DNA from 3 places in the Tardiphaga sp. OK245 genome. Region 1 is predicted to be linked to each of the others. Evidence: predicted binding sites of a transcription regulator. Region 1 holds the regulator's gene; each other region holds the start of a gene.

Region 1 (7,533 bases):
CTTCTTGGCATAGAGCCAGTTGAACAGCGCGGTGCGTCCACCGCCGATATGGAGGAAGCCGGTCGGCGAGGGGGCGAAACGGGTAACGACGGGAGCGGTCATATCAGCGGGTTCGATCGAGTTCGGTGTGAGTGTTGGCGGGCGTTTATCACAACGACAGGGCGCTGTCTCACGGCGAATAAACGCGGATTTGGGGCCGGAACCGCATCGGAAAAGGCCCTTTCGCGGGACCCGGCCCCTGATCCGGCCCTTGGCGCGGCCTTCCGGATTTGGCACATAGGGCGCAGCTTGAAAGGCAGCAAATGACAGACGAATCGGTATCCGACGCAGGCCGTGACTTCATCCGCGACATCGTTGCGGCGGACCTGCAATCCGGCAAGCACAAGAGCGTGGTGACGCGCTTTCCGCCGGAGCCCAACGGCTACCTGCATCTCGGCCATGCCAAGTCGATCTGCCTGAATTTCGGCGTTGCCGAGGAATTCGGCGGCCACTGCAACCTGCGTTTCGACGACACCAATCCGACCAAGGAAGAGCAGGAGTATATCGACGCCATCCAGCGCGATGTGCGCTGGCTCGGCTTCGACTGGGGCGAGGGCAACCTGCACTACGCCTCGGACTATTTCGAGCAGCTCTATGACTGGGCGGTACATCTGATCCGCGCCGGCAAGGCCTATGTCGATGACCAGTCGCAGGAAGAAATCCGCTTTAAGCGTGGCACCCTGACGGAGCCCGGCCAGAACAGCCCGTTCCGCGACCGTTCGGTTGATGAGAATCTGGATCTGTTCGCGCGGATGCGCGCCGGCGAATTCCCGAACGGCGCCCGCGTGCTGCGCGCCAAGATCGACATGTCGTCGGGCAACATCAACCTGCGCGATCCCGTGATCTATCGCATCCTGCATGCGCATCATCCGCGCACGGGCACCGCCTGGAGCATTTATCCGAGCTACGACTTCGCGCACGGTCAGTCGGACGCGATCGAACACGTGACGCATTCGATCTGCACGCTCGAATTCGAGGATCACCGGCCGCTTTACGACTGGTGCCTGGAAAACCTGCCGGTGCCATCGCGGCCGCATCAGTATGAATTCGCGCGCCTCAACATGACCTACACGCTGCTGTCGAAGCGCGTGCTGACCGAACTTGTCCGCGGTGGCCATGTCACGGGCTGGGACGATCCACGGATGCCGACGCTGGCCGGCCTGCAGCGCCGCGGCATTCCTGCCGAAGCACTGCGCGAATTCGTCAAGCGCATCGGTGTCGCCAAGGCCAACTCGACCGTCGATATCTCGATGTTCGACTTCGCCGTGCGCGAGACACTGAATCGCACGGCGCAGCGCCGCATGGCGGTGCTGAAGCCGCTGAAGGTGGTGATCGAGAACTACCCGGAAGGACAGACCGAGCAGCTCGAAGCCATCAACCATCCCGATGATGCGTCGCTCGGCAACCGGCAGATTTCATTCGGCCGCGAGCTCTACATCGAGCATGACGACTTCATGGAAGAGCCGCCGAAGAAGTTCTTCCGCATGGCGCCGGGCCGCGAGGTCCGCTTGCGTTACGGCTATTTCATCACCTGCAAGGACGTGATCAAGAACGCTGCCGGCGAGGTGGTCGAACTGCGCTGCACCTATGATCCGGAAACCCGGGGCGGCAATGCGCCGGACGGCCGCAAGGTCAAGGCGACGATCCATTGGGTGAGCGCCGCAGATGCCGTGCAGGCGGAAGTACGCGTCTACAATCAGCTGTTCGCCGATCCGCAGCCCAATGCGACCGAGTTCGCATCACAGCTCAATCCGGACTCGCTGGAGACGCTGACCGGCGCCATGCTGGAGCCGGCGCTGGCGAGCGACAACACAAGCGATGTCGTGCAGTTCGAGCGCCAGGGTTACTTCTGTCGCGACAAGGATTCAGCGCCGGGCAAGCTGATCTTCAACCGCACCGTCGGTCTGCGCGACAGCTACGCCAAGCTCGCCTGAGCAACCCTAGAGATTAGTTTTCGTATTCTGCATCCGTTCCGCTAGTCGCCGCTTGCCCTTCCGATAGCATTCGGAAGGACAAGCTTGGCGTGCGGGCGTTCGATGGCGCGGGGCGGAGATCAGCAACAGCGGCGGGGCCGGGCGGGTACAGCGACCACATGGCCGCCGCCGGCCAAGGCAGGCGTCGCTGTCCCGTCACCGACGTCATCAACGTCGGGCTTCGAGACGCTCTGGACGTGGGTGCGGGCCGAAGCTGGTCCCGGTCGCTTGCTGCCCTGGGTGCCGATCGCTTTCGGCACCGGCATCGCGCTGTATTTTGCCGCTGAGCATGAGCCGGTGGCCTGGGTTGCCGCTGCGACGGCAGGCCTTCTTTGCGTAGCTGCATTTTTGCTGCGGCGGCGGCGATGGTTTCCCTTGATCTTGCTCATTGCGGCCATCGCGGCGGGCTTCGCGATGGCGGCCACGAAAACCGCGCGTGTGGCTCATGAGGTTCTGGCGAAGCCGCTCTATTCCGTTGCGCTTACCGGCTTCGTCGAGACCCATGAGGAGCGCGAGCGAACCGACCGCTTCGTGCTGCGCGTTGCCACGATGGACAGCCCGCGCGCCGCACCGAAGCTCACTCGTGTGCGGCTGTCGGTGAAGAAGGGCACGGCGCCTGCCGTCGGCAGCTTCGTCGAATTGAAGGCAAGGCTGCAGCCGCCGCTGTCGCCGCTCCGGCCGGGTAGCTACGACTTCGGCCGCGATCTGTATTTCCAGGGGATCGGCGCGTCCGGTTTTGTGATGGGCGGCATCAAGGCGGTCGATCCGCCGATACAGCCGAGTGTGGCGTTACGCTATTCGGCGACCATGCAGGGGCTGCGCGACGCCATCGACGCGCGGATCCGCACCGTGCTCTCGGGCGATAGCCGCGCCATTGCCACGGCGCTGCTCACGGGCCGCCGCGATGCGATTTCGGCTGACGTCAATGATGCGATGTTCATCTCCGGCCTCGGTCATGTGTTGTCGATTTCTGGCTATCACATGGCCGTGGTCGCCGGCGTGGTGTTCTTTGCGATACGCGCACTGCTGGCACTGATCCCTGTCCTGACGGTGACATTCCCGATCAAGAAAGTCGCAGCGGCTGCGGCGTTATTCGCAGCACTGTTCTACCTGCTGTTGTCAGGTGCTGAAGTCGCGACGCAGAGATCGTTTTTCATGACGGCCGTCGTGCTGATTGCAGTCTTGGTCGATCGCCGGGCGGTGACGTTCCGCACCCTGGCGGTGGCGGCAATGGTCGTGCTGATCGTGGCACCCGAAGCGCTGGTGCATCCGAGTTTCCAGATGTCCTTCGCGGCGACGTTGGGGCTCGTCGCATTGGTGCAGATAGGCATGCCCGCGCTGTTTGCCTCGCCCGATCATTCCGCGACCGCGCGCGTGGCACTATGGGGTGGACGCGAGATCGCGATGCTCGTGCTGGCTTCGCTGGTCGCGGGCCTCGCCACCACGCCCTATGCCGCATTTCATTTCCATCGCGTCACGCCTTATGGCGTCGTCGCCAATCTCCTGGCGATGCCGGTGGTCTCGGCGCTGGTGATGCCGGCGGGTATTCTTGGTTTGGTGGCCATGCCGTTCGGCTTTGACGGTGTGTTCTGGCGGCTGATGGATGTCGGCATCCAGTGGATGATCGTGGTCACGCAATGGGTCGCAGCCTTGCCCGGTGCCATCGGCCGGATGCCGGCCTTCGGCACCGGACCGCTGATATCAGCCAGTATTGGCATCATCGTGCTCGGATTGCTGCGCACGCCGTTGCGCTTCGCGGGGGCTGGCGTGCTGGTGCTCTCGATTGTCTGGGCATTGCTGGTGAAGCAGCCGGATGTGCTGATCTCGGGTGACGGTCACAGCGTTGCGGTACGGGGCAGGGACGGGCATCTCCATGTGATGCGCAGCGCCAAGGATACATTTTTGCTGAAAGAGTGGCTCGCCGGCGATGCCGATGCGCGTCTGCCGACCGATGCCTCCCTCAGCCACGGTGTGTCCTGCGACCGCGACGGGTGCATCACGGCGCTGGCCGATGGCGCTTTGGTGGCGCTGGTTTTACAGCCGGATGCCTTCACAGATGATTGCGAGAAAGCGGCGCTCATCGTCACGACGAAACAACCGCCGAGGGATTGCAGGGCGCTGGTGATCGATCAGGATCGCTTGCAACGAAATGGTGCGGTGAGCCTGCAGCGAACCGCCAACGGCTTTACCATGGATGCCGTGCGACCGCGTGGCCTGGACCGTCCGTGGTCGCGCGCAATTCCCGATGAGCCCCAGCATGATCTGATCCCAAACAGTCGTACGCCACAAAATCGGCCGGTGGATGCGACGCCGGCGGAAACCGATCTTCAACCCGAAGATCAATAATCCGCCGGGCGCAAATCTCAGTAGCGGCGATACAGGCCGATCAGCTTGCCCTGAATGCGCACCCGGTTAGGCGGCAGGATGCGGACTTCGTAGGCGTCATTCGCAGGCTCCAGCGCGATCGACGCGCCGCGGCGGCGGAAGCGCTTCAGCGTGGCTTCCTCGTCGTCGATCAGGGCCACCACGATGTCGCCAGTGTCGGCGCTTTCGTTGCGCTGGATCAGCACGGTGTCGCCATCGAGAATGCCGGCGTCCTGCATGGAATCGCCGCGCACTTCGAGCGCGTAATGTTCGCCGGAGCCGAGCATGTCGGCGGGCATGCTGATCGTGTGGCTGCGGGTCTGCAGTGCCTCGATCGGCGTACCTGCCGCGATCCGGCCCATCACCGGGATGGCAACTGTGCGGCCATTGTCATCATCGCCGCTGTTGCTGGCGATGCTGGCGGCGGAACGCACCTTGCCAAGCGTGCCTTCGATGACGCTGGGCGTGAAGCCGCGGCGCCCGGTGCCGCCCGTGACCGGCGCGCCGAGCTCTGGCAGCTTGATGACTTCGATGGCACGGGCGCGGTTGGGCAGACGGCGTATGAAGCCGCGTTCTTCCAGCGCCGTGATCAGACGATGGATGCCGGACTTCGAGCGCAGGTCGAGCGCATCCTTCATCTCGTCGAAGGACGGCGGGACGCCGGCTTCCTTCAGCCGTTGATCGATGAATCGCAGGAGTTCGTATTGTTTGCGCGTGAGCATCTGAAGCCATCCTCAGTTGACGGTGTCGGCCGCCGCGTGCGTTTCAAAGGGCCTTCGAACGGTGAGCCTCAATCCTGAGACGATCGTTCGAAGATCGGTTGCGCGAGTTCGGGCACTCTCAAACTACTCAAAGCCACAGAATCTCGAAACAAATCATGAACGAACACTATATGTTCCATATGTGTTCTGCAATGCTTAATTTGCCGTCAACAGAATGCACGTTGAGGGAGGTTTGAGGAGGCTGTTCCTCACCAGTCGTCGATCCTCGACGGACATGGAAAATGCTTCCGCGGTCGCTTGGGCTACGCGGACGTCATGCGCCCAATGGGCGGCGGCGGAGTCGTGGAGCCGGTGGCCAGCGAGCGCTGAACCATGATCGTGTCGGCCCAGCGGCCGGAGCGATAGGCGACGCCGGGCAGCAAGCCGACGCGGGCAAAGCCGAAGCTCTCATGCAAGCCGAGCGAGGCCGTGTTGTCGGCATCGATATAGCCGATGATCTGCCGGAAGCCGGCGGCTGCGCAGACATCGATCAACTCGCGCATCAACAGCCGGCCGATGCCCCGGCCGACATGACCGTGGTGGATGTAGATCGAATGCTTGACCGTGTAGCGATAGGCCGGTCGCTTCCGAAACAGCACCACATAGGCGTAGCCGACGACCTCGCCGCCTTGCGTGGCGACGAGGTGCGGGAACCGTTTGCTGCGCAGGTTCTTGCGCCGGTCTCTGAGATCGTCGGGCTGCGGCGTGTCGGCGTCGCTGACGCCTTCCTCGACGCCTTGCCGGATGTGCCGGCGATAGATCGCCAGCATGGCATCGACGTCGGTGTCGCGTGACGGTCGGATGACGACCGGCTGTTCGAGTTCCGTTGGCAAATCTGGCTCCTTACGTGCTCCCTATTCGGAGACCACGTAAGTGTAAAGTCGGATCCGGCCATTGGCGCCGACCTTGCGGTAGATGCCCTGGATTTCAACGTCGAAGCCCGGGAATGTGTTGAAGCAGGTCTCGAACATCCGGAGATAATCGATCATCGGCTTTGACCGTTCGGTGAGCCGTTCTCCGGGGACGATCGTGGCGATGCCGGGCGGGTAGACCACGAACGGCGTCGTCGCGACGCGCCCGAAGATCTCGTCGATCGGGAGGTAGTCGACGTCGTTACGCACCAGACAGCGCGCGGCATCGTGGGGTGACATGGCAATCTCCGGCAGATGGTCGGCGGAGAATTGCTTGGTCTGGAGTTCGCTCACATTGGCCTCGCGGAAGAACCGGTGCATGTCGCCGCAGAGATCCCGCAGGCGTATGCCCGCATAACGCGCCGGCCTGCGCCTGGCGAATTCGGGGATGACATCTTCCAGCAGCGCGTTGTCGTCATGAAACTTCTTGAAGGCGACAAGGCCCGATATCAGCGTGCCGGCCTTGCTGGCCTCCACGCCGGGCGTCAGCAGGAAGAGCAGCGAGTTGAGATCGTTCTTCTCCGGCACGATGCGATTTTCGCGCAGGAACTGCGCGACCACGGGCGCGGGGATGCCGTGTTCCGCATAGCCGCCGGTGGTGCGGTCGAAGCCGGGTGTCAGTACCGTCAGCTTGTTGGGATCGGTCATGGTGAAACCGGCTTCCATGCCGGGGAAGCCATGCCAGGCGGCGTCAGGCGCGAGCTGCCAATAAGCCGGATTGGTGGCCAGCTGGTCAGTGCCGATGCTTTCCCACGGCACATTGTGAACAGCGCCTTCGCTGGCTGCGTCGGGAATCGCGACGCGCTCGGGCACGAAGGGTTCGAAGAACCAGCGACGCTCGGCGCGGGTTTCCTTCTCCTCGAATTCGCGGCGCACAGCGCGCATCTTCTTGCGCAGTTCGATGCCGAGCCGGATCGTATCGTCCCACAACACTTCGCCGGAGCGGCCCTTCATCATCTGCGCGCCGACATCCAATGATGCGAACAGCGGATAGAACGGCGAGGTCGAGGCGTGCTGCATGAAGCTTTCGTTGAAGCGCCGATGCTCGACGCGGCGCTTCTGCCCGCGGATGTGGCGATCCTTCATGTGGATCTGCGACGCCTGCGAGAAGCTCGCGAGCTGCTTATGGGTCGACTGCGTCGCGATGATACCCGGCGAATCCGGGCCGAGCTCCTTGAGCCCCATGGCGAAGCGGCCGGCATAGAGCGGGTGGAATTTCATGAAACCCGCCCATGCTTCGTCGAACAGGATGTAATCGCAGAGATGGCCGATACGCGCGATGATCATCTCGGCGCTGTAGATGGTGCCGTCATAGGTGCACTGTTCGACCACGGCGACGCGGAACGGGCGTGGACGCTTCCAGGCCTCGGGATCCGTGACCAGCGGATTGATACGGATGCGCTCGCGCAGCGCGTCCTCGTCGAGCGCATCCCAGTTCATCGGGCCGATCAGGCCCCAGGGATTGCGCGTCGTTGGCACATAGAT
Region 2 (7,533 bases), on a different contig from region 1:
TGCGAAGGTCGAGGTTCGTGTCATCGCCCCTGAGCCGCCGGACTTCAACGGCAGCGATAGCGACCTGATCAGCGATGACGCGACCGACGGTCTCAACGACGACGATTAATCGAACTGCGAAGGAAAACTCATGGCTGATTTTCTCGGCATGATGAAACAGGCAGCGCAGCTGCAATCAAAGATGAAGGCGATGCAGGACGAGCTCGACCATGTCGAGGTCGAAGGTATCTCCGGCGGTGGCCTCGTGTCCGTGCGGATGACCGCGAAGACCGAAGTGAAGGCCGTGAAGATCGATCCCTCGCTCGTTAAAGCCGACGAAGTCGAGATCCTTGAGGATCTGCTGGTCACAGCGCTCGGTGATGCGCGCCGCAAGGCGGAAGCTGCGATGCAAGAGAAGATGCAGGCGCTGACCGGCGGCCTCGATCTGCCGCCGGGGATGGGCCTTACCTGAGATGGCATCCACGGCCGGTCCGGAAATCGAGCGCCTGATTCAACTGCTGGCGCGGCTGCCCGGTCTTGGCCCGCGCTCGGCCCGGCGTGCCGCGCTGCATCTGATCAAGAAGCGCGAGGCGCTGATGACGCCGCTGGCCGGTGCCTTGCAGGTGGCGATCGACCGGATTCAGGTCTGCAAGGTCTGCAGCAATATCGATACGCAGAATCCCTGCACGATCTGCACGGACCCGCGCCGCGATCCCTCGACCATCGTGGTGGTCGCCGATGTCGCGGACTTGTGGGCGCTCGAACGCGCCCATGCGACGACGGGCAAGTATCATGTATTGGGTGCAACGCTGTCGCCGCTCGACGGCGTCGGCCCGCAGGATCTGACCATCGACGCGCTGGTGTCACGTGCGCATGATTCAGAGGTGAGCGAAATCATCCTGGCGCTGAATGCGACGGTGGATGGGCAGACCACGGCGCATTACATCACTGACCTCTTGCAAGAGGCGAATGTGAAAGTCACGCGGCTGGCACATGGCGTGCCGGTTGGTGGTGAACTCGATTATCTCGACGAAGGCACGCTGTCGGCCGCGATGCGACAGCGGACGCTGTTTTAAGACTGGAAGAGCATTGATGACACGATATGACTTGAAGGCTTTGCCGACCTGGGCCGCTGCGATTTGCGCGGCCGGCCTGTTTGCGACGGCTGCCAGCGGCGCGACGGAAGCGCCGGCTCCGCCAGCCGCACCGGTGGCACCGAAGACCATGAAGATCGGCGATGTGCTGACCGGGCAGCTCAACGCCATGCGCAGCCGCGATGCCAAGGGCAAGCGCACCAATGTGTATCAAGTGGTCAGCGAGCCGCGTCGGCTGCCGGCGCCTGCAGGGCTGTGCAATCTTGAGACCGGACCCGAGACGTTCGAGATCGTCGTGGCCAATGACGCGCAGGCCACGCAGCTGAAGAAGCTTGTCGGCAAGGAAGTTGCGCTCAAGGTTGCTGAAGTCACCTGCGCCGAGCAGGCCGGGCAGATGAGTGAAGCGCTGGTGACGAAATGGAGCGTGGTGACGAAGCCGAACTGAGTTCGCTTCGGTTAAACCCGTACCGGCCCCAGCATCTCGAAATGCGCGCGGCGCTGCAGCCAGATCAGGAGGATCAGGCTCGGCACCGCGACGACCACGCTGATGACGAAGAACATCGGCCATCCCGTCGCCTGCGCGACGTAACCTGCACCTGCCGACAGATAGGTCCGCCCCACCGCAGCGAGCGCCGTGAGCAGCGCATATTGCGTGGCTGTGTGCAGCGGGTTTTTGCACAGCGCCGAAAGGTAGGCGACGAAGATCACCGTACCGATGGCGCTGGTGAAATTCTCGACCGAGATGGCCAGTGCCAGCGCCCATTGATTGACGCCGACGATGGCGAGCCACGAGAATGCCAGGTTGGACAGCGCCTGCAACACAGCGCCGATCCACAGGCTCGCCGCCAGCGAATAGCGCCGCGCCACGAAGCCGCCAGCGAAGCCGCCGATCAGCGTGGCGGCAAGGCCGACGCCTTTGACGATGGCGGCGTAGTCGTTGCGGGTGAAGCCGAGATCGATCACGAACGGCGCGGTCATGGTGCCAGAAAAGGCGTCGGTGAATTTGAACAGCACGACAAAGGCCAGCGCGGCCCAGGCGTCCTTGCGGGCCAGAAACTCGGAGAACGCGCCGATTGCAGCCTGCAGCACGCGCGTGAAGGCGCTTTCGCCGCGCGTGGCGGCTTCGGCCTGCGCGGATTGCTCGGGCTCGGTGGCCGCAAGCGCTGTGACCGTGCCGACCAGCACCATCGCCGCCATTGCCACATAGCCCCACATCCAGGCGGTGGAGCGCGCGATGCCCGTGCTCTCGAAGGCGCTGACCAGAAACAGCACGCCGGCGGTCGAGATCAGCATGCCGATGCGATAGGCCGCGACATAGGACGCCATGCCGGCCGCCTGTTCGCTCTCCGGCAGGCTCTCCACACGAAACGCATCGACGACAATGTCCTGCGTCGATGACATGGCAGCGACCAGCAGGGCGCCAAGGGCCACGAACAGCGGCGAGCGCGACGGATCGGTCAGCGCCAGCAGCAGGATCGCGCCGATCAGCAGCAGTTGTGAAAATACCAGCCAGCCGCGGCGGCGGCCGAACTGTCGCGTGAAGAAGGGCACATGCAGCGCGTCGACCAGCGGCGCCCAAAGGAACTTCAGCGTGTAGGGCGTGCCGACGAGGGCGAACAACCCGATGGTACCGAGATCGACGCCGGATTCGCGCATCCACACCAGCAGCGTCGAGCCGGACAATGCAAGCGGCAGACCCGACGACAGGCCAAGCAGCAGCACGATCAGCACCCGCGGCTGCAGATACACCGCCATGCTCTCGCGCCAGGTGGCACGGGGCTTCAAGGCGAGGGCGGCTTCGGACGAGTCAGGCGCGCTGGTCATGGGGAAGGGTTAGCAGATTCGGGGGAAAGCGGCCTGTGGCTTCGTATCCTTCCCCTCGGTTGTCATCGCCCGGCCTGGCGCGCAATTGCGCGCTAGGACCGGGCGATCCAGTATCCGGCGTTGGTTGTGTTTGGCAGCGTCGTACGAGCGTAAGGTCGGTGTATACTGGGTCAACCGGTCAAGCCGGGTGACGACAAGTGAGTTTGGTGCAACGGCAGTGGCGAGTCCTGACGATGCGTGCCTACAACTTTTACGTCTACATTCTGGCAAGCGACATCGGCGGAACGCTTTATATCGGCGTGACGAACGATCTCATTCGCCGCGTATACGAACACAAAACGAAAGCCGCAGAGGGATTCACGAAGGCCTATGGCATCGACCGGCTCGTCTACTACGAACGCTTCGACAATATCGAACACGCCATGCACCGCGAGAAGCGGCTCAAGAAGTGGATGCGGGAATGGAAGATCGCACTGATCGAGAAAGATAATCCCAATTGGGATGATCTGTATCCCCTCATCTGCCGGTGAGGGCGCAATAACTCAGTTGCCTCTCGGCACCACTTTCTCAGTCGTTATCGCCCGGCTTGACCGGGCGATCCAGTATACACTGCCCTTAACGTTGATACTTCATAGCAAACTACAACCGCCGCCGGATACTGGATCGCCCGGTCCAAGCGCGCAATTGCGCGCTCGGCCGGGCGATGACAGTTGGAGTTCTGGAGCTATTCCCCCGCCTGCAGCTTGCGCGGCAGTGGCGCGAACATGTCGGGGGCGGCGGTCTTCGCGATGACCGGGGCTACCTCGGCCGCCGGCTCGCTCTTGCTGAAATCTAGTTCCTCGATGCGGCCGGCGCGCTTCTCGATCTTGTCGGCGGAGATCAGGATCTGGCGGACGTCCTCATTGGCCTGCCCGAAATGCGTCTGCAGCTTCATCACGCGATCGCGCAACCGGGTGAGGTCGTCGCCCAGATTCAGGACCTCGGTGCGGATCTGGTCGGCGGCGTCGCGCATCCGCGCGTCCTTCAGGATTTGCTGCATCACTTGGATAGCCAGCATCAGCAGCGACGGCGACACCAGCACGACGCGGGCGCGATAGGCTTTCTGGATGATGTCATCGAAACCGTCGTGGATTTCAGCATAGACGGATTCCGACGGCACGAACATCAGCGCCGTATCCTGCGTCTCGCCGGCAACCAGATACTTCTCGGCGATGTCGGTGACATGTTTCATCACGTCCGCGCGCAAGCGCTGCGCTGCGTATTTCTTCTCGTCATCGCTGCGCGCGTCATGCAGCGCTGTGACGGCTTCCAGCGGGAATTTCGCATCGATGCACAGTGGACGCTGATCCGGCAGGAAGATCACGCAGTCCGGCCGTTTGCCCGACGATAGCGTGTGCTGGAACGCATAGGCGCCGCTCGGCATGCCGTCCTTCACGATACTTTCCATCCGCGCCTGACCGAACGCGCCACGCGACTGCTTGTTGGCAAGTACGTCACGCAAGGTCGTCACCTGCGAGGTGAGGTCCGTGAGGTTCTTGTGGGCGTTGTCGATGATGCCCAGCCGCTCATGCAGCGCGCTCAGGCTTTCCATCGTGTTGCGGGTGGTCTGTTCCATGGATTGGCCGACGCGATGGGTCACCGAGTCCAGCCGCTCGGACACCGCGCGTGCCATGTCGGCCTGACGGCCGGCCAAGGCCTGGCCCATGGCGTCGACGCGGCCGGTGGCCTCGTTCTGCGCCTTCAGCACTTCGCTGAGGCGTTCTTCCAGTTCGTCGGCGCGGATCGCCTGGGCCATGGCCATGGCGGCGCCGCGGCTACCGGAACGAGCGATGATGATGGCGATGGTGAGCAGCAAACCCAGCGCCAGAGCACTGAAGCCCATCAATGCCACGCCGGCGGTGACCGGCATGTCGCCGATCATGAAAAGAATCTCGTTCATCCCATCCTTGTAGCCGATTCGGTCGGTTGCGCGAACGAAGAGGGAACGTTTATGGTTAATGCAAAATGAATTTTCCTGGTTAAGCCAAGCCTAAGAAATGTGGTTAAGCAGACCTTAACCGGCATGGTTAACCGCGCCTCAATTTTCATGGTTAGCGGGGAGTTAACGTCCTTCAAAGTCCAGCCTTTCCAGCGGATTGACCCGGACCGGCGCGCAGATTAAATCGCCGCCATGGCCATTCGTGAAATCATTATCCTGCCCGACAAACAGTTGCGGCTGATCTCCAAACCAGTTGAGAAGGTGACGTCTGAGGTGCGCAAGCTCGCCGACGACATGTTCGAGACGATGTATGACGCACCCGGGATCGGGCTGGCGGCGATCCAGATCGCGGTTCCGCTGCGGCTGATCACCATGGACATCGCCAAGAAGGACGATGAGGAGGACGGCAAGAAGCCGCGCGTCTTCATCAATCCGGAGATCATCTCGGCCTCGGAAGAACTCTCGGTTTATGAGGAAGGCTGTCTGTCGATCCCTGAATATTACGAGGAAGTGGAACGCCCGGCGACGGTGCGGATCCGCTATATGGACCTCGACGGCAAGACCATCGAGGAAGAGGCTTCTGGCCTGTTCGCGACCTGCATTCAGCACGAGATCGACCATCTCAATGGCGTGCTGTTCGTCGATTACCTTTCGAAGCTGAAGCGCGACCGCGTGCTGAAGAAGTTCACCAAGCTCGCCAAGCGCGCGGAGTAGGTTTCTCCGCGCAACGCTGCAACAGATCGGCTCCGACCTATGTCGCTTCGTTTGATCTTCATGGGCACGCCGGATTTCGCGGTGCCGACGCTGCTCGAACTCGTGGCCCATGGCCATGAGATCGTGGCGGTCTATACCCGCGAAGCAAAGCCCGCGGGCCGTGGCATGAAGCTGCAGCCGACGCCCGTGGCGCGCGAGGCGGAACGGCTCGGCATTCCCGTGTTCACGCCGAAAACGCTGCGGACGCCGGAAGCCGAAGCCGAGTTCCGGTCGCATGAGGCCGAGGCTGCGGTCGTCGTCGCCTACGGCATGATCCTGCCGCAGAACATTCTCGATGTGCCGCCCCTAGGTTGCTTCAACCTGCACGGCTCGCTACTGCCGCGCTGGCGCGGCGCGGCGCCGATCAATCGTGCCATCATGGAGGGCGACGCCGAGAGCGGCGTCATGGTGATGAAGATGGATATCGGCCTCGACACCGGCGATGTCGCCATGGCCGAGCGTCTGGCGATCACCGATGCGATGACGGCGCTGGACCTGCACGATGCGCTGGCGCCGCTTGGTGCCGACTTGATGGTGCGGGCCATGGGTGCGCTGGAAAGGGGACGGCTGAGCCTGACCCCGCAGAGCGCAGACGGCGTCACTTACGCGGCCAAGATCGACAAGGCGGAGGCCAAGATCGACTGGTCGAAGCCGGCGCGCGAGGTGCTCAGGCATTGCCATGGGCTGTCACCGTTTCCCGGCGCGTGGTGCGAAGTGCCGATCGAGGGCGAGGCGGTACGCGTGAAGGTTCTGCGCTGCGAGCTTGCAAAGGGCGCGGGTGCGCCCGGCGAGATCATCGACGATCAGCTCACCATCGCCTGCGGCGAGGGCGCGATCCGGATCATCGACCTGCAGCGCGCCGGCAAGCAGCCGATGAAGGCCAGTGAATTTCTGCGTGGCACGCCGCTGAAGCCGCCTCTGCAGGTGGGCTGATGCCGCGCTACAAGATGATCATCGAATATGACGGCGCGCCATTTTCCGGATGGCAGGTGCAGGCCAACGCGACGCTGACCGTACAGGGCGCGCTGGAGCGTGCCGCCGAGGCCATCTGCGGCGAGCCGATCCGCGTCCATGGCGCCGGTCGCACCGATGCCGGCGTCCATGCGCTCGGCCAGGTCGCCCATTGCGACGTGCCGAAAGTGCTGGTGCCGGGTCGCTTTCGCGATGGCATGAATGCCCATCTGCGGCCGCATCCGGTCGGCGTGCTGTCGGCGGATATCGTGCCGGATGATTTCGAGGCGCGGTTCTCGGCCATCAAGCGCCACTATGTCTATCGCATCGCCAATCGTCGCGCGAACCTCGCCGTCGATGCCGGCCGGGTCTGGCGCGTGCCGCGCCCGCTCGATGTCGCTGCCATGAGCGAGGCTGCGAAGCGTTTGCTCGGTCGACACGACTTCACGACCTTTCGCGATACCGAATGCCAAGCCAAGTCGCCGATCCGCACGCTCGATCAGCTCGATGTGGTGCAGAACGGTGAGGCGATCACTATCACGACCTCCGCACGCTCGTTCCTGCACAGCCAGGTGCGCTCGATGGTTGGCTCACTGGTCTGGGTCGGCAACGGCCGCTGGACGCCGGACGATCTGGCTGCGGCGCTTGCCGCGAAGGACCGCAGCGCCTGCGGCATCGTGGCGCCGCCGGATGGGCTGTATCTGGTAAAGGTCGACTACTAGACCTTCACGCCCTTCATCGCGTCCCAGAACAGATCCTGTCCATTCGCGACATTCGCCGTCCAATGCTCATGCGCAAAATCATTGGCGTCGTCGGTGATGAATTTGAAGGCGCGCCAGGGAATGCCGTGGCGCAGGCAGACCTGCGCGATGGCAAACAGTTCCATATCGACGATATCGACATTGTTCGACACCAGCCAAGGATCGGTGGAGGTGACGAAACTGTCACCACTGC
Region 3 (7,533 bases), on a different contig from region 1:
TCTGGGCACGACTCTCGACCTGGAATACGCCGAGGGATTCTCCCCGCTGAAGCATCTGGTAGACCGGATCATCATCCTTGGATTTGATGTCCTTGAGTTCGTAACGCTGTCCTTTGTGATAAGCGACCAGATCCAAACACTTCCGGATGCAAGTCAGCATGCCCAGCGCGAGCACGTCGACCTTCATCATCTTCATCGTGTCGACATCGTCCTTGTCCCATTCGATGAAGGTACGGTCATCCATCGCCGCATTGCCGATCGGCACATAGGTATCGAGCCGGTCCTGCGTCAGCACATAGCCGCCGACATGCTGCGACAGATGGCGCGGAAATTCGATCAGCTCGGTGGCAAGCTCGACCGCGCGCATGATCATCGGATTGGATGGATCGAGACCGGCCTGCTTGACCTGCATCTCGTTGAGACCCTTGCCCCAGCTGCCCCAGACGGTGTCGGCCAGCGCCGAGGTGACGTCCTCGGTCAGCCCCAGCGCCTTGCCGACATCGCGGATTGCCGAGCGCGGCCGGTAGTGGATGACGGTGGCGATGATTGCCGCGCGATGACGGCCGTATCTTTTGTAGACATACTGCATCACCTCTTCGCGCCGGACGTGCTCGAAATCGACGTCGATGTCCGGCGGCTCAAGCCGTTCCTTGGAGATGAAGCGCTCGAACAGGAGATCAACCTCGGCGGGATTCACCGAGGTGATGTCGAGCATATAGCAAACCGCTGAATTGGCCGCCGAGCCCCTGCCCTGACACAGGATGTTCTGGCTGCGCGCATAGCGGACGATATCGTGGACAGTCAGAAAATAATGCGCATAGCCGAGCTCCTTAATGAGCGCGAGTTCCTTTTCCAAGGTGGCAACAAGCTTCGGATCTTCTGTCTTAGGAAAATGCCGTTTCATTCCTTCCCAGGTCAGATCTTCAAGATGCTGCTGCGCGGTCTTTCCCGGCGGCACCGGTTCGTCGGGATATTGGTATTGGAGTTGGTTCAATGAAAACGTGATGCCATCGGAAAAACGGATGGTTTCACGGATCGCATCGGGATAATCGCGAAACAGTCTGACCATCTCGGCCGCTGACTTGAGATGCCGCTCGGCATTCATTTCCAGCACGCGGCCGGCCTGCTCGATGGTGGTCTTCTCGCGAATACAACTGACCACGTCCTGCAGGATGCGGCGATTTGGCGTGTGATAGAGCACGTCATTGGTGGCGATCAGAGGCACGCGCGCAGTGGATGCGATGCGCTGCAGCTTTGCCAGACGACGCCTGTCATCCCCGCGATGAAACGGACTGGCGCCAAGCCAGATGCCTTCCGCCGGCAGGCCCGATAGTGCATCGAGCGTGCGCAGGACAAGATCACTGTCGATCCGATAGGTCGGCATCAGAACAAGCAACACCCCTTCGCTAAACTCCGCGAGATCGCCGAGCTGCAGCAGGCATTCACCCTTGTTGCCGCGCAGCTTGCCCATGCTGAGCAACCGACACAGTCGACCATAGGCAGCGCGGTCGCACGGATAGGCAAGGATGTCAGGCGTGCCGTCATTGAAGACCAGCCGTGTGCCGATCAGAAGCTTCGGTTTGTAGACAAGATCCTTGTGGTCCAGCTCGGCAAAGGCACGCACCACTCCGGCCATGGTGTTGTGATCGGCAATGCCGATGGCATAAAGCCGCTCGGCACTGGCCTGATGCACATAGTTCTGCGGATGCGACGCGCCGCGCAGGAACGAAAAATTGCTGGTAACACCAATCTCGGCATAATCAGGCGCGCCGACGCCGCCCGTGCTCATGCGAACAGCCCATGCACGAACCATTGCGGCGAAACGGCTTGATCGTCCGCGTCTCTGATCTCACCATACAGCCCGTCGCGGAAGAGCCAGAAACGTTGACCTGCCTCATCCTCGACGCGAAAGTAATCGCGCGTGGGCTTCGCTTCCTGCGAACGCCACCACTCCATCGACACACGCTCCGGACCTTCCACATGAATGACGTTGTGAGAAACGCGTCGCCAGGTAAACTTCTTCGGCGGCTTGTCTGGAAACTCCGCGAGCGGAACATCGATCAGTTCGGGCTGCTCGAACAACCGTAACGGCCGCAAAGGCGGCTCGTCTTCACGCGCCAGCCATGCTGCCTGCATGGCGTCAGCCAGATGATGCTGTGCCGGCACACCCAGCATCGCGCGTTCTGGAATGTGACTCTCGACGGGCAGATAAACCAGCACACGCCGCGGCCCGATCCGCGCAGCAATACGGTCGATCAGGTCGGCCAGTTCATCGTTCGCATGCACATTGGCATCGAGATCGCGTTGCTGCTGCACGACGATTTCCGTGCGGCTGGCCGACAGGCGGATCATATCGAAACCGAAACCGGGATCGAGCGGATCGGCAATCGCGTCCAGTCGCTCGCGGAACAACCGGTCGATCACCTCGCCCTTGGTCACCGGCAGGCCGGTTTCCGCGGTGATCACCCGCACCGCGCCGTCGGTGCGAAAGAACGCCGCTTCCAGCCGCCGCGCGCCCTTGCCCTGCCTGTCCATCGCATCGATCAGCGTGCGTGCCAGCTTGGCCAGTGTCAGCGTAATCACGCCATCGGTGGCGATCGGTTCGGCGAAGCGTTGCTCGACGATATAATCTGGCAGCGGCTTGCGCGGCGAGATCGGCGCATCGCTTTGCCCCAGCGCCTGTTCCAGCAGCGTCGTGAATTCCGCGCCGAAACGTGCGGTGATTTCGGGACGCGAGCGCGAGGCGACATCGCCGATGGTCTTCAAGCCGGCGCGGCGCAATCCACGGGTGATCGCCTCATCGGCGCCGAGCGTAAACAACGGCAGCGACGTCACTGCCTTGGCCTCCTCGCCCGCGGCGACGATCCGGCCATGTACATATCGACTGAGCGTGCGCGCGCATGTCGATGTCCCCGCAATCGCTGCACTGACAATAAAACCCTGCCGCGACAGCGCCGCGCAGAGCTGCTCCATCAGTGCGGCCTCGCCACCGAACAGATGGGCACAGCCGGTGATGTCGAGAAACAGGCCATGCGGCAGATCCAGCGCCACCAGTGGCGTGAAGCGGTCGCACCAATCGGCGATGTCGGTCAGTACCTGCGTATCGGCGACAGGATCGGCATCGAACACCTGAATGTCCGGACAGACCGCACGGGCATTGGCGAGCGGCAGACCTGGTTCAAGGCCGAGCTTCGCCGCGGCATCGTCCAGCGCGGAAATCTGCAGCGCATTGCTTTGCTTGGCGACGACAATACTTGCTTGCAGATTAGCTGGCGCGCCGTTGCGCGCGAGCTGACGTTTGATGCGATCGGTTGGCAGGCGCGGCAGCCACAGGCTGAGGATGCGCCGATGTGTCACGGAAAACGCACTCATCACACTTCCATTCCATGATCCATTGCCCGTTCGGGCCGTGACGATTTCGAACCAGTTGCACGTCGAGCATGGGCGCGCCCCATGATTGCCAGGGCCTGAATGGCGGCGAATGCGCGGAGCGGATGATCCAGCGCGTCTCTGCCGTACTCGAGGCCGGAACACCTGCAGTCCGCAGCAACAGGCACGTGACGCCAGAGCCGCGCGCTGCCAGCGTGAGTTTGCGGCTGGCGACGAGATCGAACTGTTTGCTGTCGCCCCAGGTCTCGAGCACGACGCTGCCCAGCGCGTCGCAGGCCAGCGCATCAGCCGTGGTCCGCAATGCCGTCTCGACATCGGGCGCGCGCACGGTGACCAGCAAGCGCGGATCTAGACCGAGCTCGCGCCAGCCGCTCATGGCCAGCGCGCCGCATTCGCGTTCGGAGAAATCCTGCCGGATCCACAGCAGCGGCCGCTTTGCCGAGACACGATGCGCGAGGCCGGCGACAAAGCCCGTGGCCGCCGCGCTGTGACGACCTTCGGCGAATACCTCATGCATGGTGCCACGCGCGAGGCCGCCTTGCAGCGCCGCGTCCGCCTCGGCATGACCGAGCGACACGCGATCCGGCGCATAGGTATCGCTGTGGGTCTCGATGCGTTCGATGCTGCCGCGCAATTGCGCGAGCGTGTTCATGCGTGCGCCGGTCATGCGCCGCTCCTCGAAATTGTTTTGCCGTGGCGGGTTTTTAGTGAACCCATTACCGGCCCATTTGTTCATGATATGTTCTAATATAAAGCTAAGATGGCAAGCCGAGTCAATCGGGATCATCAGCCACTTTTTTAGCATTTGAAATCAAAGGGATTTTTGAACATGGACGTGAAGCGCAAGCTGGAGATCCTGGCGGATGCCGCGAAATACGACGCGTCCTGTGCGTCCAGCGGTACCGAGAAACGGGACTCCCGCGACGGCAAAGGCATCGGCTCGACCGATGCAGGGATGGGGATCTGTCATTCCTATGCGCCGGACGGCCGCTGCATCTCGCTGCTGAAGATCCTGCTAACCAATGCCTGCAATTACGATTGCCTTTATTGCGTCAACCGGGCCTCCAGCAACGTGACGCGCGCCCGCTTCACCGTCGACGAAGTGGTGCAACTGACGCTGGATTTCTACCGACGCAATTACATCGAGGGACTGTTTCTTTCCTCGGGCATCATCCGCAGCGCCGATTACACGATGGAACAGGTTGTCGCCGTCGCGCGGAAACTGCGCGAGGAGCATCATTTCCGCGGCTATATCCATCTCAAGACCATTCCGGAAGCCGACGACGCGCTGATCACCGAGGCCGGAAAATATGCCGACCGCCTCTCCATCAATATCGAGGTGCCCGAGGAAGACAGCCTCGCCAAGCTGGCGCCGGAGAAAGACGTCCGCGCCATTCGTCGCACCATGGGTCGATTGCGGTTGAAGCTCGATGAAGCCCGCGAGGGACGCAAGCCGACGCCGCGCGGCAAAGTCGGGCCGCGTTTTGCGCCGGCCGGCCAGAGCACGCAGATGATCGTCGGCGCCGACAACGCCAATGATTCAACCATTATCCGGACCTCGGCCAATCTGTACGGGTCCTACAATCTGAAGCGCGTCTATTACTCCGCCTTCAGCCCGATCCCCGATGCAAGCCGTTCGCTGCCGCTGCGCGCGCCGCCGCTGATCCGCGAGCATCGGCTGTATCAGGCCGACTGGCTGATGCGCTTCTATGGCTTTGATGCCGACGAGATCGTCGATGACAACGACGGCATGCTGTCGCTGGAGATGGATCCGAAGCTCGCCTGGGCGCTGCGACACCGCGAGCGCTTCCCGCTCGACGTCAACCGCGCCAGCCGCGAAGACCTTTTGCGCGTGCCCGGTTTCGGCGCCAAGGCCGTGCAGCGGATCATCGAAACGCGCCGGATCTCGTCGATCCGCGTCGGCGATCTAGCCCGGCTGCATATTCCGCGGAACAAGGCACTGCCTTTCATCGTTCTTCCGGATCATCGCCCGGCCGTGAATTTGCTGGACGGCGCGAGACTGGCGGAGCGGTTCAAGCCGAAGGCGACGCAATTGGGATTTGGGTTTTAGAATTTCATTTCAGGAGACCTGATGCACAGTATCGTGCTGGAGAGCGACACCGACTTTGAAGGCTGGCGCAAGGCGGCACGCAAATTGGCGCTCAACGACATTGCTCCCGGCGATGTGACATGGACGGTTGCAGGCGCCGAGCCCGAATTGTTTCCGGCCTCGCCCGAGACGTTGCTCTCTGACGCCACGCAAGGCACTTTCAACGTCTCGGCCAAATTCGTCGAACTGGCGCACACCGCGATCCTGCATCGCGATCCCGAACGCTTCGCCCTGCTCTATCGCTTGCTGTGGCGGCTGCGCGACAATCCCGATCTGATCCACGTCGCGATCGATTCCGACATCGCTAAATTGCAGGCGATGGCCAAGGCTGTCCGGCGCGACGAACACAAGATGCATGCTTTCGTGCGGTTTCGCGAAATCGGCCGTGAGCCGAAGTCGCATTTCGTCGCCTGGTTCGAGCCCGAACATCACATCGTCGAACTCGCCGCGCCCTTCTTCGCGCGGCGCTTCGCCGACATGGCATGGTCGATCCTGACGCCGGATCTCTGCGCACATTGGGACGGCCACGCGATTTCCATCACGCCCGGCGTCAGCAAAGCCGATGCGCCGACCAAGGATCGGCTCGAAGAGGTATGGCTGACCTATTACGCCAACATCTTCAATCCGGCGCGGTTGAAGACCAAGGCGATGCAGAACGAGATGCCGAAGAAATACTGGCGCAACCTGCCCGAAGCCGCGCTGATCAAGCCCCTGATCGCGCAAGCTGAACGCATCACAGGTGACATGATCGCGGCTGAAGCCAGCGCGCCCAAGAAAACACAACGTCGGGAGGAGACCATGGTCAAGTCGCATGCGACCAAAACGGCCGAACATAGCGGGAAGGAAAGTCTTGCCGCATTGCGCGACGAAGCCGCCGATTGCCGTGCCTGCCATTTGTGGAAAGACGCGACGCAGACTGTATTTGGCGAGGGACCACAACATGCGTCGGTGATGATGGTCGGCGAACAGCCCGGCGACAAGGAAGACCTTGCCGGCGAGCCATTCGTCGGACCAGCCGGACAGATGCTCGACAAGGCGCTGAAGGAAGCCGGCATTGTCAGAGACAAAGTCTATGTCACCAATGCCGTAAAGCATTTCAAATTCGTGCCGCGCGGAAAATTCCGTCTGCACCAGAAGCCGGTAACGCCGGAAATCAAGGCGTGCCGTCCCTGGTATGAGCGCGAAAAAGCGTCCGTGAAACCCGAGCTCGTCGTCGCGATGGGCGCGACAGCCGCGCAAAGCGTGCTCGGCAAGATCACGCCGATCGGCAAGACCCGTGGCCAGATTATCCAGGCTGACGACGGCACACAGGTTCTCGTGACCGTGCATCCATCCTATCTGCTACGACTGCCCGACGAGGATGCCAAGGCACGCGAATATGCGCATTTCGTCGACGACCTGCGCATCGTCGCCAAGCATCTGAGCGCTGCAGCTCGCGCTGCCTGACGGTCAGATCACGAATTCACGCATCACACGCCGCGTATCCATCTCGAATTCGAGATCGACCACCGGCGGCCGCGCAAAATGCCAGGTCATGCCCTGCCGCGACGCACCGCGTTTGACCAGCTCATCGGCCACCACGGGATGGAAATCCTGCACCGTGTAGATCTGCGTCGCAGTCGTGTCCTTCCATGAGAAGCCGAATTCGCCCAGACGCTCTTCCATATTGCTCATGGTCATCCGCGTTTTCTCCCGGAATGCGTCCAGCGAGGTCTCGCGATAGCGCGTGATGCGCTCGGGATATGTTCCAGGACCGCCGCGCGCTTCAGCACCACCCGCAATCACGAAAGTCGGCTTGGCACCGAGCGACGGCCGCGTGAACGAGAACGCGTAAAACGACGGTTCACTCGGCGGATCGATCTCGAGGCACACATTGCTGCGCGCGACGGGATTATTCGTGCCGTCGAAGATGCCCCATTCAGCAAGCGTCTTGACATAGTGCTCGTTGAACTTCCGGAAGCCAGCTTCGTCGACCACTGCAGGCGAGCGCAACTCGCAGGCGCAGAACGATGTCAGCGGGCGATCCGCCGCGA

What was found. Region 1 encodes LexA, which represses DNA repair genes until DNA is damaged. Its sites were predicted from a motif close to TGTTCNNNNTGTGTTCNG; they were not measured.
Region 2: BLW80_RS22790 (DNA recombination protein RmuC) is a predicted target of LexA. The motif match lies at 4,867-4,884, and genes of this name have one in related genera.
Region 3: BLW80_RS28635 (ImuA family protein) is a predicted target of LexA. The motif match lies at 4,120-4,137, and genes of this name have one in related genera.

The regions. Positions count from the first base shown of each region.
Region 1 covers NZ_FNWZ01000003.1:788,203-795,735, reverse strand. Annotated here, with positions in the region: gene gltX (glutamate--tRNA ligase) at 1-102, opposite strand, end outside; gene BLW80_RS16320 (glutamine--tRNA ligase/YqeY domain fusion protein) at 303-1,973, shown strand; gene BLW80_RS16315 (ComEC/Rec2 family competence protein) at 2,076-4,358, shown strand; gene lexA (transcriptional repressor LexA) at 4,376-5,098, opposite strand; gene BLW80_RS16305 (GNAT family N-acetyltransferase) at 5,401-5,970, opposite strand; gene BLW80_RS16300 (Orn/Lys/Arg family decarboxylase) at 5,992-7,533, opposite strand, start outside.
Region 2 covers NZ_FNWZ01000004.1:873,798-881,330, reverse strand. Annotated here, with positions in the region: gene BLW80_RS22820 (DNA polymerase III subunit gamma/tau) at 1-109, shown strand, start outside; gene BLW80_RS22815 (YbaB/EbfC family nucleoid-associated protein) at 131-451, shown strand; gene recR (recombination mediator RecR) at 453-1,055, shown strand; gene BLW80_RS22805 (hypothetical protein) at 1,072-1,518, shown strand; gene BLW80_RS22800 (AmpG family muropeptide MFS transporter) at 1,530-2,897, opposite strand; gene BLW80_RS22795 (GIY-YIG nuclease family protein) at 3,131-3,427, shown strand; gene BLW80_RS22790 (DNA recombination protein RmuC) at 3,622-4,836, opposite strand; gene def (peptide deformylase) at 5,068-5,589, shown strand; gene fmt (methionyl-tRNA formyltransferase) at 5,629-6,561, shown strand; gene truA (tRNA pseudouridine(38-40) synthase TruA) at 6,561-7,301, shown strand; gene BLW80_RS22770 (phosphorylase family protein) at 7,298-7,533, opposite strand, start outside.
Region 3 covers NZ_FNWZ01000008.1:28,883-36,415, forward strand. Annotated here, with positions in the region: gene BLW80_RS28625 (error-prone DNA polymerase) at 1-1,789, opposite strand, end outside; gene BLW80_RS28630 (Y-family DNA polymerase) at 1,786-3,372, opposite strand; gene BLW80_RS28635 (ImuA family protein) at 3,266-4,057, opposite strand; gene BLW80_RS28640 (putative DNA modification/repair radical SAM protein) at 4,220-5,461, shown strand; gene BLW80_RS28645 (UdgX family uracil-DNA binding protein) at 5,483-6,946, shown strand; gene cnbZ (2-amino-5-chloromuconate deaminase CnbZ) at 6,950-7,533, opposite strand, start outside.